Regions from separate parts of the Kitasatospora sp. NPDC057015 genome, predicted to be linked through region 1. Evidence: riboswitches for the same ligand, from Rfam matches in the RefSeq annotation. Region 1 holds a riboswitch; the other holds the start of a gene.
What was found. Region 1 has a riboswitch for thiamine pyrophosphate ahead of thiO (glycine oxidase ThiO). Riboswitches for the same ligand answer to the same signal wherever they lie in the genome.
Positions count from the first base shown of each region.

Region 2: it holds a riboswitch for thiamine pyrophosphate, as region 1 does, so the genes downstream of both, ACFTWP_RS06110 (purine-cytosine permease family protein) here and thiO (glycine oxidase ThiO) in region 1, are expected to answer to the same signal.

Region 1 is NZ_JBHUSG010000060.1:48,422-56,053, forward strand. Features, by position in the region: gene ACFTWP_RS36445 (FAD-binding oxidoreductase) at 1-1,075, opposite strand, end outside; gene pknB (Stk1 family PASTA domain-containing Ser/Thr kinase) at 1,218-3,002, opposite strand; gene ACFTWP_RS36455 (thiazole synthase) at 3,213-4,031, opposite strand; gene thiS (sulfur carrier protein ThiS) at 4,037-4,246, opposite strand; gene thiO (glycine oxidase ThiO) at 4,243-5,439, opposite strand; TPP riboswitch at 5,433-5,546, opposite strand; gene ACFTWP_RS36470 (NAD(P)/FAD-dependent oxidoreductase) at 5,667-6,860, shown strand; gene ACFTWP_RS36475 (Rv2175c family DNA-binding protein) at 6,968-7,333, shown strand; gene thiE (thiamine phosphate synthase) at 7,333-7,632, shown strand, end outside.
Region 2 is NZ_JBHUSG010000004.1:279,187-286,818, reverse strand. Features, by position in the region: gene ACFTWP_RS06120 (ATP-binding protein) at 1-192, opposite strand, end outside; gene ACFTWP_RS06115 (glycerophosphodiester phosphodiesterase family protein) at 666-1,490, opposite strand; gene ACFTWP_RS06110 (purine-cytosine permease family protein) at 1,626-2,990, opposite strand; TPP riboswitch at 3,073-3,222, opposite strand; gene ACFTWP_RS06105 (S1C family serine protease) at 3,546-5,282, shown strand; tRNA gene ACFTWP_RS06100 (tRNA-Ser) at 5,380-5,467, shown strand; gene ACFTWP_RS06095 (HAD family hydrolase) at 5,662-6,324, opposite strand; gene ACFTWP_RS06090 (peptidoglycan-binding protein) at 6,611-7,632, shown strand, end outside.

The DNA of each region.
Region 1 (7,632 bases):
GCGGCGCGCCGGTGACCGGGTAGATGTGCACGGTGGAGCTGAGCGAGGGCACCTTGGGCCCGTGCTCCAGGTGCGCCGCGATCACCCCGTCGGTGAGCTCGGTCGCGAAGCTGCCCTTCCAGTACTCCCGCAGGCCCGGCGGCAGCAGCGCGTCGAAGGCGGCGTTGATCGCCGGGTACGGCATCGGGCCGACCGCCTCGGCGACCCGGGGGGCCAGGTCGCGCAGCGGCCGGAGCACCGCGTCGGCCTGCTCGGCCGGCCCGGACCAGCAGACCACGACGATGCCGAGGACGTCGCCGTGCCGGTCCTCGGGGATGAACGGCAGCGGCGGCGCGGTCTGGAACCCGGGGAACAGGAAGAGCTGCTCGGGAGCGTCCTCGGCGAACTCCCGGTAGAACCGCAGGATGCCCTCCATCTGGTCGAGCTCGAACAGCATCGGGCCGGCCACCACCGTGTCGACCGGGGCGAGCCGGTACTCGAAGGAGGTCACCACCCCGAAGTTGCCCCCGCCCCCGCGCAGGGCCCAGAACAGGTCCGGGTGCTGCTGCGCGTCGGTGGTCAGGAACCGGCCGTCGGCGGTCACCACGTCGGCGGACAGCAGGTTGTCGCAGGTCATGCCCATGGACCGGCACAGGTACCCGAAGCCGCCGCCGAGCGTCAGCCCGGCGATGCCGGTGGTGGAGATGATCCCGCCGGTGGTCGCCAGGCCGAAGGCGTGGGTCGCGGCGTTGAAGTCCCCCCAGGTCGCCCCCGGGTCGGCGCGGGCCGTCAGGTTCGCCGGGTCGACCCGCACCCCGCGCAGGCCGGAGAGGTCGGCCACCAGGCCGTCGTCACAGGTGCCGAAGCCCGGCGCGCTGTGCCCGCCGCCGCGGACGGCGAGCTCCAGCCCGCTCTCCCGCGCGTGGTTGACCACGGCCATCACGTCGCCGGCGTTGGCGCACCGGACGACGGCTGCGGGCCGTCGGTCGGCCGTGGCGTTGTAGACCTTGCGGGCCTCGTCGTAGTCGCTGTCGCCGGGGGTGATCACGGCACCCCGGGTACGTTCTCTTAAGTCGTCGATGGTGATCCCGGCCATGGTGACCACTCCTCGGGGGTACCGGCCTGTGCGAAGCCCCGTCCGGGGCCCTCCATTCACGCTACGCCGTTCGGGTGAAGGCTCAACCCGGGCCGCGGCGCCGCGCCGCCGGTACGTGCGGCGCGGGACGCCGCCGGGCCACTCAGATCAGCGGGAAGCTGATGACCACCGTGCTGCCCTGCGGGCGGCGCTGGCCCGCGGCCGGGTTCTGGCCCGAGACCTTGCCGGTGCCGAACAGGTTCAGGCCGTTGCTCTGCACCTGGAAACCGGCGTCGGTCAGCGCCTTCGTCGCCTCGTCCTTGGTCATGCCGCCCACGTCGGGGACGGGCACCATGCCCTTGCTGACCACCAGCGACACCGGAGTGTTCTCCGGCAGCCGCTCGCCGGCCGCCGGCGAGCTGCTGATCACCGAGCCCTGCGGGACGGCGTCGTCGTACCGCTCGCTGCTGGTGCCGGGTGCCAGCTGCGCGGAGACCAGTGCCTGCCGCGCCTGGTCCAGGGTCCTGCCGGCGAGCTCGGGTACGGCGATCCGCTTGGGCCCGCGCGAGACGGTCACCGCCACCGGGTCGCTCTTGCGGGTGCGCCGCCCGACCCCCGGGTCGGTGTCGACCACCGTGCCGGCCGGGACGGTCTCGCTGTACACCTCGGTGAAACTGCCGCGGAGCCCGGCCCCGTCCAGCACGGAGACCGCCTCCGCCCGGCTCTTGCCCAGCACGCCGGGCACCGTCGTGTACACCGCGCCGGACAGTGCGTACGTCGCCCCGCCGACCAGCAGCAGCACCACGACCAGCACGGCGCCCCAGACCAGCGCGGCCCGCGAGCGGCGGGGCAGGCGGGGCCCGCGACGGCGGCGCGGGCCGCCGGTCCGCCGGTCCGCCCGCCCGCCGGCGGGGGCCGGTTCGTCGTACGGGCGCGGCGCGGCCAGCAGTTCGTCCATCAGCTCCGCGGGCACCTCCAGCACGCTGGTGTGCAGCACGGCCGGCTGGATGACCGAGGTCGACTCGGTGGTCGGGTACGCCGGCGTCGGCCGGGTGGAGGCGGGCGGCTCGGCGTCCAGTTCGGCCGGCGTCAGGGTGCGGCGCACCCGCTGCAGCGCGGCGAGCAGCTCCACCGCGTCGAACGGGCGTGCGCCGGGATCGCGGGCCGCGGCCGCGGCCACTATGGCGTCCAGCCCGGGCCCGACGCCGGGGACGGCCAGGGAGGGCGCGGGGACGTCCTCGTGCAGGTGCCGGTAGATCACCTGGACGGGGTTCTCGCCGGTGTACGGGCGGGCGCCGGTGAGCATCTCGTAGAGCACGATGCCCGCCGCGTAGACGTCCACCCGCTGGTCGGTGGGCGTGCCCGGCCGGATCTGCTCGGGCGCCAGGTAGGCGACCGTGCCGAGCACGCCGGCCGTCGGCGTGGTGGTGGCGGTGACCGCGCCGTCGGTGCCGTTCAGCAGCCGGACCAGGCCGAAGTCGGCGACCTTGACCAGCCCGTCGTCGGTGATCAGCACGTTCTCCGGCTTGACGTCCCGGTGCACGAGCCCGGCCCGGTGCGCGGAGCCGAGCGCCGCCAGGACCGGCTCCAGGATGTCCAGGGCGGCCCGGATGGACAGCGCGCCCCGGTCGCGCAGGACGTCGCGCAGGGTCCGGCCGGGGACGTACTCCATGGCGAGGAAGACCGTCCCGCCGTCGGCGCCCTGGTCGAAGACGTTGACCACGTTGGGGTGCGAGAGCCTGGCCACGGCCTTCGCCTCGCGGATGAAGCGCCCGGTGAAGTCGGCGTCCCCGGCGAGCGAGGGGTGCATCACCTTGAGCGCCAGCACCCGGTCCAGCCGGGTGTCCGTCCCGCGGTAGACGGTGGCCATCCCGCCGGTCGCGATGCGCTGCTCGACCCGGTACCGGCCGTCCAGCAGGGTACCGATCAGGGGGTCGTGCAGTGCCATGTCCACCAGGGAAGTGTAGGGGCGCCCACGCCGGCGGCCCCGGGCGGACACCGCGCCCGGGGCGGCTTGTGCCGAGCTTGGGACAGTTCCGTCACCGGGGCGGCCGCGCCGGGCGGCACCGGATCACGCCCGCGCCGTCGCGCTCCGCGGCCGGCCGCTCCTGCCGCTCCCGCCGCTCCCGCCGCTCGGAGCGCCGGCCGCCCGGGGCGCTCAGAACGCCGGCCGCTCCCGGTGGTCGAGGTCGGCCCGGCCGGCCATCGCGGAGGAGGCCTCGGCGTGGAAGCGGCGGGGGATGCGCCCGGCGCGGTGGGCGAGCCGACCGGCCTCCGCGGCGTGCCGCATCGCCTCGGCCATCAGCACCGGGTCCTGGGCGCGGGTCACGGCGGAGGCCAGCATCACCGCGGCGCAGCCGAGTTCCATCGCCAGGGCCACGTCCGAGGCAGTGCCCGCGCCGGCGTCCAGGATCACCGGGACGTTCGCGCTCTCCACGATCAGCTGGAAGTTGTGCGGGTTGCGGATGCCGAGTCCGGAGCCGATCGGCGAACCCAGCGGCATGATCGCCGCGCAGCCCACGTCCTCCAGCTTGCGGGCCAGCACCGGGTCGTCGTTGGTGTACGGCAGCACGGTGAAGCCGTCGTCGACCAGGGTTTCGGCCGCGTCCAGCAGTTCGATCGGGTCGGGCAGCAGGGTCCGCTCGTCCGCGATGACCTCCAGCTTGACCCAGTCGATGCCGAGCGCCTCGCGGGCCAGGCGGGCCGTCAGGACGGCCTCGCCCGCGGTGAAGCAGCCCGCGGTGTTGGGCAGGACCCGGATGCCGTTGCGGGTCAGCACGTCCAGCACCGAGCCCTGGGTGGAGGTGCTGACCCGGCGCATCGCCACCGTGGTCAGCTCGGTGCCCGAGACCCGCAGCGCCTGCTCCAGGACCTCCAGGCTCGGCGCCCCGCCGGTGCCCATGATCAGGCGGGAGGCGAAGGCGGTGCCGGCGATGGTCAGGACGTCTTTTTCCTCGTCGGGGCGCAGGTCGGCCATGGCGCTCAGCCGCCCTGGACGGCGGTGAGGATCTCGACCCGGTCGCCGGCGGCGAGCGCCGTCCCGGCCCAGGCGCCGCGGGGCACCACGGCCTCGTTGACCGCGGCGGCGACGCCGGACGGCGCGCCGCTCACGCCGGCCACCACCTCGGCGAGGGTGCTCCCGGCGGGCACCCGCCGGGGCTCGCCGTTGACGGAGAGTGAGATGTCGGTCATGCCAGGGCCTTTGCGGGAGGGGAGGGTTCGAAGGAGGTGGGGCCGGTGGAGAACCGGCCGGGGGAGAACGGCGCGGCCAGGTCCGGCAGCACGCCGGTGGCCAGGTAGTCGGCGAGCAGGTCCGCCGTCACCGGCGTGAGCAGGACGCCGTTGCGGTAGTGGCCGGTCGCCGCGACCAGGCCGGGCAGCGCGGTCGGGCCGAGCAGCGGCGCGTTGTCGGGGGAGCCGGGCCGCAGCCCGGCGGAGGTCTCCACCAGGGGGAGCTCGGTGATCCCGGGGACCAGGTCGTGGGCGTCGCGCAGCAGCTCGTACACGCCGCCGGCGGTCACGGTGGTGTCGTACCCCTGCTCCTCGCTGGTCGCGCCGATCACCAGCTCGCCGTCCTCGCGGGGCACCAGGTACAGGTGCTGGCCGCGCACCACCGCACGGACGTTGCGGGACAGGAACGGCCGGTAGGCCGCGGGCACCCGCAGCCGCAGGATCTGGCCCTTCACCGGGCGGACGGGGGGCAGCACGCCCGCCGGCAGGCCGGGCAGCAGGTGGCTGTGCGGGCCGGCGGCGAGCACCACCCGCTCGGCGTCCAGCCGTTCGCCGGTGCTCAGCCGGGCGCCGGTGGCGCGGTCGGCGGTGACCAGCAGTTCGGCGACCTCGGCCCGGTGCAGCACCGCACCGGCCCGCTCGCAGGCGGCGACCAGGGCGGCGGCCAGCCGCCGGCCGTCCACCTGGTGGTCGTCGGCGACGTGCAGTCCGCCGCGCACGCCCGGCGCCAGCATCGGTTCGAGCCGGCGGCACTCGCGGCCGGTGAGCCAGGTCGAGTCCAGGCCCAGGCGCCGGTGGAAGGCGTGGAGTTCGCGCAGCTCCTCGCGGTCGTCGGAGTCCAGGGCGACGGCCAGGGTGCCGCAGGCGCGGTACCCGGTCGGCAGCCCGGAGGCCTCCTCCAGTTCGGCGGCGAACGCCGCGTACCGCTCGTTGGAGGCCATGCCCAGCCTCAGCAGCGGCTCCTCGCCGTACTGCAGTTCGGTGACCGGCGCCAGCATGCCGGCCGCCACCATGGCGGCGCCGCCGCCGTGCGCGGGGTCGACCACGACCACCCGCAGGCCGCGCTGGGCGGCCCGCCAGGCCACCGCGAGGCCGATGATGCCGCCGCCGACGATCAGGACGTCCGTCCTCGCGCCGCTCTTGAAGCGTGTCAAAGTCGCTGCTCTCCCTTCGCCGGAATGACCCGGATCAGGTTCGGACGGTCGCAGGCCGTGCCAGCCCGCCTCTCAGCCCGGTACGCCGGGCTCCCGTGGTACGGACCGTCCGGCGCCGGGAGCGCCGGCCGGTCGAGGTGCACCCACCATAACTCCGGCCGCCCTCCGGACCGAAGGCGCGTGCGAAGGGTGGACGCCCCGGCGGGGGCGGTCGGTAGGGTGGCGCCGTGGCAGAGCTGCGGAGCACGGACCGGGTGGTCGTTGTCGGGGCGGGACTGGCGGGCGCGCAGTGCGTGAACGCGCTGCGCGCGGGCGGCCTGCGGGGCCCGGTCACCCTGCTCGGCGAGGAGCCGCACGCGCCCTACGACCGGCCGCCGCTCTCCAAGGACGTACTGCTCGGCAAGGCCGACGCCACCACCCTCGACCTCGACTACGCCCGGCTCGGCGTCGACCTGGTCACCGGCCGCCGGGCCACCGGCCTGGAGCCGGGCGTGCTGCACACCGACGCGGGCGAACTGCCCTACGGGAGCCTGGTGATCGCCACCGGCGCGGCTCCGACCGCGCTGCCCGGTGCCGACCGCGCGCACCTGCTGCGCACCGTGGACGACGCGCTGGCGCTGCGCGCGCTGCTGCGTCCCGGCGCCAGGATCGTGCTGGTCGGGGCCGGCTGGATCGGTGCCGAGACCGCCACCGTGGCCCGGGCGCTGGGCTGCGAGGTCACCGTGGTCGAGGCCGGTCCCGCCCCGGTGCCGGGCGCGCTGCCCGCGGCGGTCGGCGGGGCGATGGCCGACTGGTACCGGGCGGCCGGCGTCGACCTGCGCTGCGGCGCGGTGGTGGCCTCGGTCGGCCCGCACGAGGTGCTGCTGGCGGACGGCGCCCGGCTGGCCGCCGACGAGGTGGTGGTCGGGGTCGGCGCCCGGCCGGCGACCGGCTGGCTGGCCGGTTCGGCGGTGGAGCTGGACGCCTCCGGCGCCGTCCTGGTGGACGAGCGGCTGCGCACCTCGGTGCCGGGCGTGCTGGCGGCCGGCGACTGCGTCTCGTACCCCTCGGCCCGGGCCGGCGGCCGGCTCAGCGTGCAGCACTGGGACCACGCGCTGCAGTCCGGTGCGGCCGCGGCCGCCTCGCTGCTGGGGGCGGACACCCCGTACGACCCGGTGCCGTACTTCTGGTCCGAGCAGTTCGGACGGATGGTGCAGTACGCCGGCCGGCACGCCGAGGGCGACGAGCTGCTGTGGCGCGGGGCGCCGGGCGACCCGACCTGGGCGGTGCTCTGGTTGCGCGGCGGCGAGCTGCGCGCCCTGCTGGCGGTCGACCGCCCCCGGGACCTCACCCAGGGCCGGCGCCTGCTGGAACGCGGCGCCGTGCTGGACCGGGCGCTGGCCGCCGACCCGGCCGTCCCGCTGAAGTCCGCCCTCGCCTGAGGAACGCGCCGTCACGGAAGGTCACGGCCGGTCATGTTCCGTCACCGGGCGGGCCGGCGCGGGAGCGTGTGGTGCGCGGCGGCCCGGCGAGGTGGCAGTCTGGTGACGTGAGCGAGATCGAAGCGAAGATTGAAGACCTTGTCCCCGAGTGGATGTACCTGCCCGACATCTCGGAGCAGTGGGGTGTCCGCGTCACCGAGGTGCGCGACCTGGTCAAGAACGGCGGCCTGATCGCCGTCCGCCGCGGCCCGAACAAGTCGCTGCAGGTGCCGGCCGCCTTCATCGACGGCCCCGGCCTGGTCAAGCACCTGTCCGGCACGCTGACCGTGCTCCGCGACTGCGGGTACAACGACGCGGAGATCCTCGAATGGCTGTTCACCGAGGACCCGTCGCTGCCCGGCAGCCCCATCCAGGCGCTGCAGGAGAACCGCGGCACCGAGGTGAAGCGCCGCGCCCAGGCGATGCTGATCTGATGGCGGCCGGCACCACGGCGGCGGCCGGCGCCCGTGCGCAGCTGGCCGACGCCCGCCTCTACCTGTGCACCGACGCCCGCCGCGAGCAGGGCGACCTGGAGCAGTTCCTGGACGCCGCGCTGGGCGGCGGCGTGGACATCGTCCAGCTCCGCGACAAGGGCCTGGAGGCCCGGCAGGAGCTGGAGTACCTGGAGGTCTTCGCCGACGCCTGCCGCCGCCACGGCAAGCTGCTCTCGGTGAACGACCGGGCCGACGTCGCGCACGCGGCCGGCCCCGACGTGCTGCACCTCGGGCAGGAC
Region 2 (7,632 bases), on a different contig from region 1:
GTCGCCGGTGGCGCGGCCCTGGTGCCCGCCGCCCTGAGGGCCCGACAGGTACCCCGAGGGCACGGCGACCAGGACCGGGTCGACCACCTCGGCCTCGGTGTCGCGGCCCAGGTCGAGCAGCGTCCCGAGCGGTCTCGCGTACCGGCAGGCGTTGCTGAGCAGTTCGGAGAGAATCAGAACCGCGTCGTCCACGACCGATTCCGGTATCTGCCGTTCGCCGAGATCCCGACGCAGCCGACGCCGCGCGACCCCGACGCTGGCCGGGCCGTGCGGCACCGCCATGGTCGATGAAGTCGGCACTTCGCGTGCCACCATCAACGCCACCCCCGGACCTCCTTCAGCGTATGCCGAGGGATGGATGCCCCTTGGGAATGGGTCGGAAACGGGTGCGGGGCGATCCTGCGCGGACATTTCAAGACTTGCGTCAAACATGGTGCGGGAGGTGATTCCGCGCTCACCCTCGGTACATTCCGGACATCGGGAGTCTTCCGACCCGTGGAACACTCCGGTCACCGGACAGTGGGCGATTCGGCGCCACGGCGGGGTCCGATCACCGCCCGCCGTCGGCCGGCGGTGGGCCGGCGCGCTCCGGCGTCCCGGCAGCCCCACGGCCGCCACCCGTCCGCCCCCCGGCCGCCTTCCCGCCCGCGGGCGGGCGGCGACCGTCAGCGGCCCAGTTGGGCGAGCACCTCGGCGGGGCGGTTGGTGATGATCGCGGACACCCCGAGTTCCAGGCACAGCTCGACGTCGGCCGACTCGTCCACCGTCCAGACGTGCACCTGGTGGCCGGCCCGCAGCAGGGCGGGCACCAGCTCGGGGCGGGCGCGGACCAGGTCGATGCCGGGCCCGGCGACGGTCGCGCCGCCCGGCAGCGAACCGCCCGGGCGCAGCCGCAGCGGCAGCATCCGGTCGAACAGGAACACCCGGGAGAACTCCGGGGCCGCCCGCCGCACCCTGCCCAGCGCCAGCGCGGAGAAGCTCATGATCCGCGCCTGCGGCCGGGTGCCGGGCCCGGTGCCGGGGCCGGAGATCCCGTACCGGTCGAGCGCCTTCAGCAGTTCCGACTCCACCCGGCCCCGGAACCGGACCGGGTGCTTGGTCTCGATCGCCAGGTCCACCCGGCGGCCGCAGTCGGCGACCAGCTCCAGCAGGCTCTCCAGCCGCAGCACCGTCCTGGCCTCCGGGTCGCCGACCCCGGCGGCGCCCTTCCAGGAGCCGAAGTCGTACGCCTCCAGCTGCGCCAGGGTCATCGCGGAGACCGCCCCGCGCCCGTCCGAGGTCCGCTGGATCCGGCGGTCGTGCACGCAGACGAGCCGTCCGTCCGCCGTCAGCCGGACGTCGCACTCGAACGCGTCCGCGCCCTCGGCGAGCGCGCGCCGGTACGCGGCGAGCGTGTGCTCGGGCAGGGCCCGGGAGGAGCCGCGGTGCGCCACCACCTGGACGGGCTGTGCGGTGCGGGCGGCGGCGGGGGACAGGTCGGGGCTGGTCACACGGCCAACGATAGGCGGCCCGGATGACGGAACGGCGACGGCGGCCCCAACGTGCGGGGCCGCCGTCGGCCGTGCGGTGAACGGTGCGGGCGGGCGGGCGGGGGTACGCGCTGCCGCCGCGCGGGGCGCCGGGCCTCAGGCCCCGGTGGCCGGGACGCCGCCGGCGCGCCCGGCGCGGGTCAGCGGGGTGAGCGCCAGGGTGATCAGCGCGGGCACCAGGAACCCGAACAGCGAGGCCGAGGTCCAGCTCTGCGGGGTGAAGTGCAGCGCCTCCTGGACGTCCCCCCAGAACCCGACCCACCAGTCCGCGACCGTGGTGGGCGCCAGGAACTGGTACACGGCGAAGCCCAGCACCCACGGCAGCAGCATCAGCCAGCGCGACGGCGCCCGCTCGGAGAGGTCCCAGCCGCGGCGGCCGGCGCCGAAGAAGTAGTCCACCGCGAGCACCGCGAACAGCGGCACGAAGACCGAGCCGATCAGGCCGAGGAAGGCGTAGTACGAGTCGCTGAACTGCTTGATCTGCAGGGCCAGCACCGTGGTCAGCACGCCGATCCCGCCGGTCAGCAGCCGCCGGTCGACCCGCGGGAACAGGTTGTGCACCGACATCGCCGTCGAGTACACGTTCGCGAAGGACTGGTCGGTCTCGCGCAGCACCAGGACCAGCAGGAAGGCCCAGCCGGCCCAGACCCCGGTGAACGAGGAGAAGATCTTCTCGGTGTCACCGCCGGACTGCAGCAGCGCGATCAGGCCGAGCACGTAGCACCAGACCTGGGCGACGGTGTAGCCCGAGAAGGTGCCCCAGAACGAGGCGGCCGCCGTCCGCGAGTGCCGGGTGTAGTCGGCGGCCAGCGGCACGAAGGAGATCGACAGCGCGATCACCGCGTCGGTCGCGCCGAGGAACCCGTGCCAGTTGCCGGCCCCCGGGTCGGGGAAGCCCTGGCGGCCCAGCTGGACGGTGAAGTACACCATCGCCACGCCCACCGCGACGGCGACGTACTTGCGCAGCACGGCGATCGACCCCAGCGGCCAGATCGTCAGCACGGTGGTCACGGCGCCGGCCAGCAGCACGAACAGCCAGCGGTAGCCCTCGGTGCCCGCCACCGTCTGGGCGCCCTGGGCGATCACGGTGAGTTCGAAGACGCCCCAGCCGACGCACTGCGCGATGTTCAGCACGGTCGGCAGGTAGCTCAGCCTGGTGCCGAACAGCCCGCGCAGGTTGGCCATCGCCGGCGCGCCGGTCTTGGCCCCGATCAGGGCGGCGACGCCGAGCGCGGCGGTGCCGATCGCGGTGCCGGCGAGGATCGCGACCACGGCGGCGGTGAAGGACAGCTCCGAGCCCGGTGCGCCCAGCACGGTCGCGGCGGTGCTGAAACCGATCAGGCTGACGCCCAGGTTCAGCCAGAGCGCGAACTGGTCCTTGAAGGACAGCGTGCGCGGCGGTTCGGTGTCGAGGACGAGCGGCGCCTCGGTGCGCCCCGGCGCCTGCGGACGGTCCAGCACGGCGACATCCGTGTGAAGACCCTCGGCGGGTGCGGGGAATTGCGTGGACGCGGACGCGTCCGAAGAAGAGGATGGCGAAGCAGGCGGCATGGCCGATACTCCCTACGCCGGCATTACCCGGACAGGTTCCGGCGGTCAGCGCTCCTTCGCCCGCCGTCCACGACTACCGTGGCGTACGGTCGACCAGCGCACTCTCAGCCTGGAAGAGGTCCAAGCTCCCGCGTGTTCAGATTGAAGCGACAGGCTAGCGGGAGCCGGGAGGAACGCCAAGGCCCGGGCCGCCGGCCGTCCGCATCGCGGGACGCCGGGGGCGGCCCGGCGGCGGCCCGCGGGTGGACCTCGGAGTCCGGTCGGTGGTCGACCGGACGGTCCGCGGGTGGACCGTCGGGGTGGTCCACCGGGGTGGTGCGCAGGCCGGTACGGGGGTGCCGTGTTCGGTGCCGTGTTCGGTCCGGCTAAGGATTCTTATGAGTTCTTCAGAGGGCCCCTTACGGCAATCGAATCCCCCATGAGAAAAACTATGGTTCTTGGTCCTGTCAGCTATGGAGGTCGTCAGTGAGCACCGAGCGCGAGAGTGGGTCCACCGGACCGCAGGAGGAGCAGACCTCCGGCGGTCACGGGGCGGTGGGCCCGGCGCCCGAGAGCCCGGCGCAGCCGCCCGCCGCCGGTACGCCGTCCGCCGGGGACTCCCCGCGGACGCTGGCCTTCGGCAAGCTGAGCGCGCCCGAGCCCGAGCCGGTCGCGGCCGTCGCCCCGGTCGCCCCCGCCGTTCCGGCAGCCGCGCCGTCCTACCTGGACGCGCCGCCGCCCGTGCTGCCCCCGGCGGCCGAGGTCGTCCCGGCAGCGCCGTCCTACCTGGACGCGCCGCCGCCGGCCAACCCGTACGCCACCCCGGCACCGGTCGCCGACCCGTACGCCGCGCCGGCCCCGATCGCCGCCGGCCCGTACGCGGCCGCCCCCGGCACGGGCAGCGACCCGTACGGCGCGCCCGCCGCCCCCGCTGCGGCGGAGCACGCCCACCACCCCTTCGGCGCCGGCCAGCCGCTCGGCGGCTGGGGCACCCAGGACACGGGCGCCGGCGGCACCTTCGGCGGCCCCGGCCAGCCCGGCGGCCCCGGCTACCCGGGCCAGTACCCCGGTCAGTACCCGGGCGGGGCGCCCGGCGGTCCGCGCAAGAAGCGCGGCGGCCTGATCGCCCTGATCGCCGCCGTGGCACTGGTCGCCGGTGTGGCCGGCGGCGCCGTGGGCGTCGCGGTCACCGACCGGGGCGACACGGTCAGCTCCGCCAACGACCACCGCAGCACCACCGTCCCGGCCGGGAACACCCAGAAGAACGAGGCCGCCCCCGGCTCGGTCGCCGCCATCGCGCAGAAGGCGCTGCCCAGCACCGTCACCATCAAGGCGCAGAGCAGCACCGAGTCCGGCACCGGCACCGGCTTCGTCTTCGACACCGAGGGCCACATCCTCACCAACAACCACGTGGTCGCCCCGGCCGCGAACGGCGGCAAACTGACCGTCAAGTTCGCCGACGGCTCGTCCTACAGCGCCTCGGTGCTCGGCCGCGCCGAGGGCTACGACGTCGCCGTGGTCAAGCTCGACAACCCGCCGAAGGACAAGCTCACGCCGCTCCCGGTGGGCAACTCCGACAAGGTCAACGTGGGCGACGCGACCATCGCGATCGGTGCGCCCTACGGGCTGGAGTCCACCGTCACGACCGGCATCGTCAGCGCCAAGGACCGCCCGGTCGCCTCCGGCGACGAGACCGGCGCGCAGGCCTCGTACATGAACGCCCTGCAGACCGACGCCTCGATCAACCCCGGCAACTCCGGCGGCCCGCTGCTCGACGCCACCGGCGCCGTGATCGGCATCAACTCGGCGATCCAGTCCAACTCCTCCGGCAGCGGCCGGGCCGGCAGCATCGGCCTCGGGTTCGCGATCCCGATCAACCAGGCCACCTGGGTCGCCGACACGCTGATCAAGACCGGCCGCCCGGTGTACGCCAAGCTGGACGTGCTGCGCAACGACGACTACAAGGGCGACGGCGCCCAGATCCAGACCAACGCCGTCCAGGGCACCCCCGCCGTCACCCCCGGCGGCGCGGCCGACAAGGCCGGCCTGAAGCCGGGCGACGTCATCACCAAGCTCGGCGGCAGCCCGATCGAGAACGGCCCGGCCCTGGTCAGCAAGATCTGGACGCACAAGCCCGGCGAGACGGTCGACGTGGAGTACGTCCGCGACGGCAAGACCGGCACCACCAAGGTCACCCTGGGCGAGCGCACCGGCGACAACTGACCCGCCGGCCCGGCCACCCACGCCCCCGGCGGCCCCGACCCGCCCGGCAAACCGGGTGCACCGAACCCCGCCGGAACCGTTAGGCTGACCTCCGCCTGGAGAGCTGCCCGAGCGGCCTAAGGGAACAGTCTTGAAAACTGTCGTGGCGTGACCCGTCACCGTGGGTTCGAATCCCACGCTCTCCGCCGGAGAACGGCCCCCGACCGCATGACGGTCGGGGGCCGTCGGCGTTCCCCGGCGGGTCTGCCCGGCGTCAGCGGGCCGGAGGTCGCCGGGCTCGTCCGGGCCGGTGGGGTCGACCGGGACGGTCCCCGGGGTGCACCGACGACCGGTCGATGCGTCGGGGCTGCCGCCGTCGGCCCGGTGGCCTGCCCCCGGCTCAGGCCCGGTGCCCGTCCAGCTCCAGCAGGTAGTCCGCCGCGCCCGCGACGTCGGCGGTGGCGTGGTCCGGGGTGGCCGGCTGGTCGGCGGTCCAGGGGTGGCCCGCGGAGATCCAGAGGGAGCGGATGCCGGCGGCGGTGGCGCCGGTGATGTCGGTGGCGGGGTTGTTGCCGACCATCCAGGTGGCGGGGGTGAGGGGGTGGCCGCAGCGTTCGGCGGCGATCCGGAAGACCTCGGGGTCGGGCTTGCGGGCGCCGGCCTCCTCGGAGATACAGACGGCGTCGACGTGGTGGTGGATCCCGGCCGAGACGATCTTGGCGCGTTGGACGTCGGTGACGCCGTTGCTGAGGATGCCGACGGTCCAGCCGGCCGCGCGGAGCCGGTCGAGGCCGGTGAGGTCGGCGGGTTCGTGGGTGACGTCGGCGGCCAGGGCGGCGACGTAGCCGGCCCACAGCTCCCCGGCGCTCTCGGCCAGGCCGAGGGGTTCGCGCAGGGCGGCGAAGGTCCGCGGGCCGGTGTGCTCCTTCAGTGCGGCCGCGACCCGGCGGGTGGCGTCCTCGTCGAGTCCGCGGGCCACGCAGAAGCGGGTCAGGGTGTCCGCGACCGGGACCTTGCGCTCGATCAGGGTGTGGTCGAGGTCGATCAGGACGAGCTTCGGCATGCGGCCGACCCTAGGCCCGCGCCGGCCTCCCGTCCGGGGCCGACACGGCGTCACCACCCGTTCTGTCGCAGGTCGCGGGTGTTCGTCGGGTGTGCGTCGGTCGGTGGGGCGGATGTTCGACTCAGGGGTCACGCCAGGTTCGGCGACCTACTCGATCGAGTGGTTTGAATACGATCTGAGGGCTTGCGTTCCGCTTTTGCCGTTCGCTGGTGGATCGCGGGCGAACGGATCCCGCACCGCCCCCGGACGCATCTCCGGGATCTTCGGTATGTCCAGGAGGCACCTCATGGCCTGGTACCCCGGCGCTGAGCGCATGGAGCTGCAACCCGAATCCGACGGCCAACCGGCCATCGTCCCGACCCAGTTGATCCTGCACAGTATTGCGGCGCCGTGGACGCCGCAGCGGATCTTCGAGTACTGGCGGGACAGCACCAACCTGGAGAGCCACTTCGGCCTCGGGTACGACGGCGCGATCGCCCAGTACATCGGCACCCAGACCCGCGCCGACGCGAACATGTACGCCAACCGCCGCCCGGACGGCACCGGCGCGGTCTCGGTCGAGACCGCCTCGAACCTCCAGCACACCGACCCGTGGACCGCCGCGCAGATCGAGACGCTGATCCAGCTCGGGGTCTGGCTGCACCAGCAGCACGGCATCCCGCTGCGGGTCTGCCGCACCTGGGACGACCCCGGGTACGGCTACCACCGGATGTTCCCGCAGTGGTCGGACGGCGGGACGGCCTGCCCGGGCGACGCCCGGGTGCGGCAGTTCCTGGAGGCGGTGCTGCCGGGGATCGTCGCGCGGGCGGGCGGCAGCGGCGTGCCCACCCCGCGCACGCCCCCCACCCCGGTCCCGGCTCCGGAGGCCACCCCGGCCCGCTACCAGGTGGTGATCAACCGGCTGGCGTACGGCTACGGCGCCCACGGCCCGCAGGTCCGCGAGGTGGGCGAGGCCCTGGTCGCCCGCGGCCACGGCTCGCACTACCGGTCCGGGCCGGACGAGGACTGGCGGGACGCCGACACCCTCAACTACGCCGACTACCAGCGCTCGCTCGGCTACCAGGGCGAGGACGCCGACGGCGTCCCGGGAGAGGAGTCGCTGCGCACCCTGCTGGGGTACATCCCGGCCCCGCGGGTCGTCTCGCTGGCGCACGTGCGCGCCGCCGCCCGTACGGACCCGGGTGCCGGGCAGGGCCACACGACGTACGGGGACGAGGTGCGGATCGTCGAGCAGGCCCTGGTCGACGAGGGCCTGCTCGATCCCGTCTGGGTGGACGGCTCGCTCGGCAGCAGGACGGTCGAGGCGTA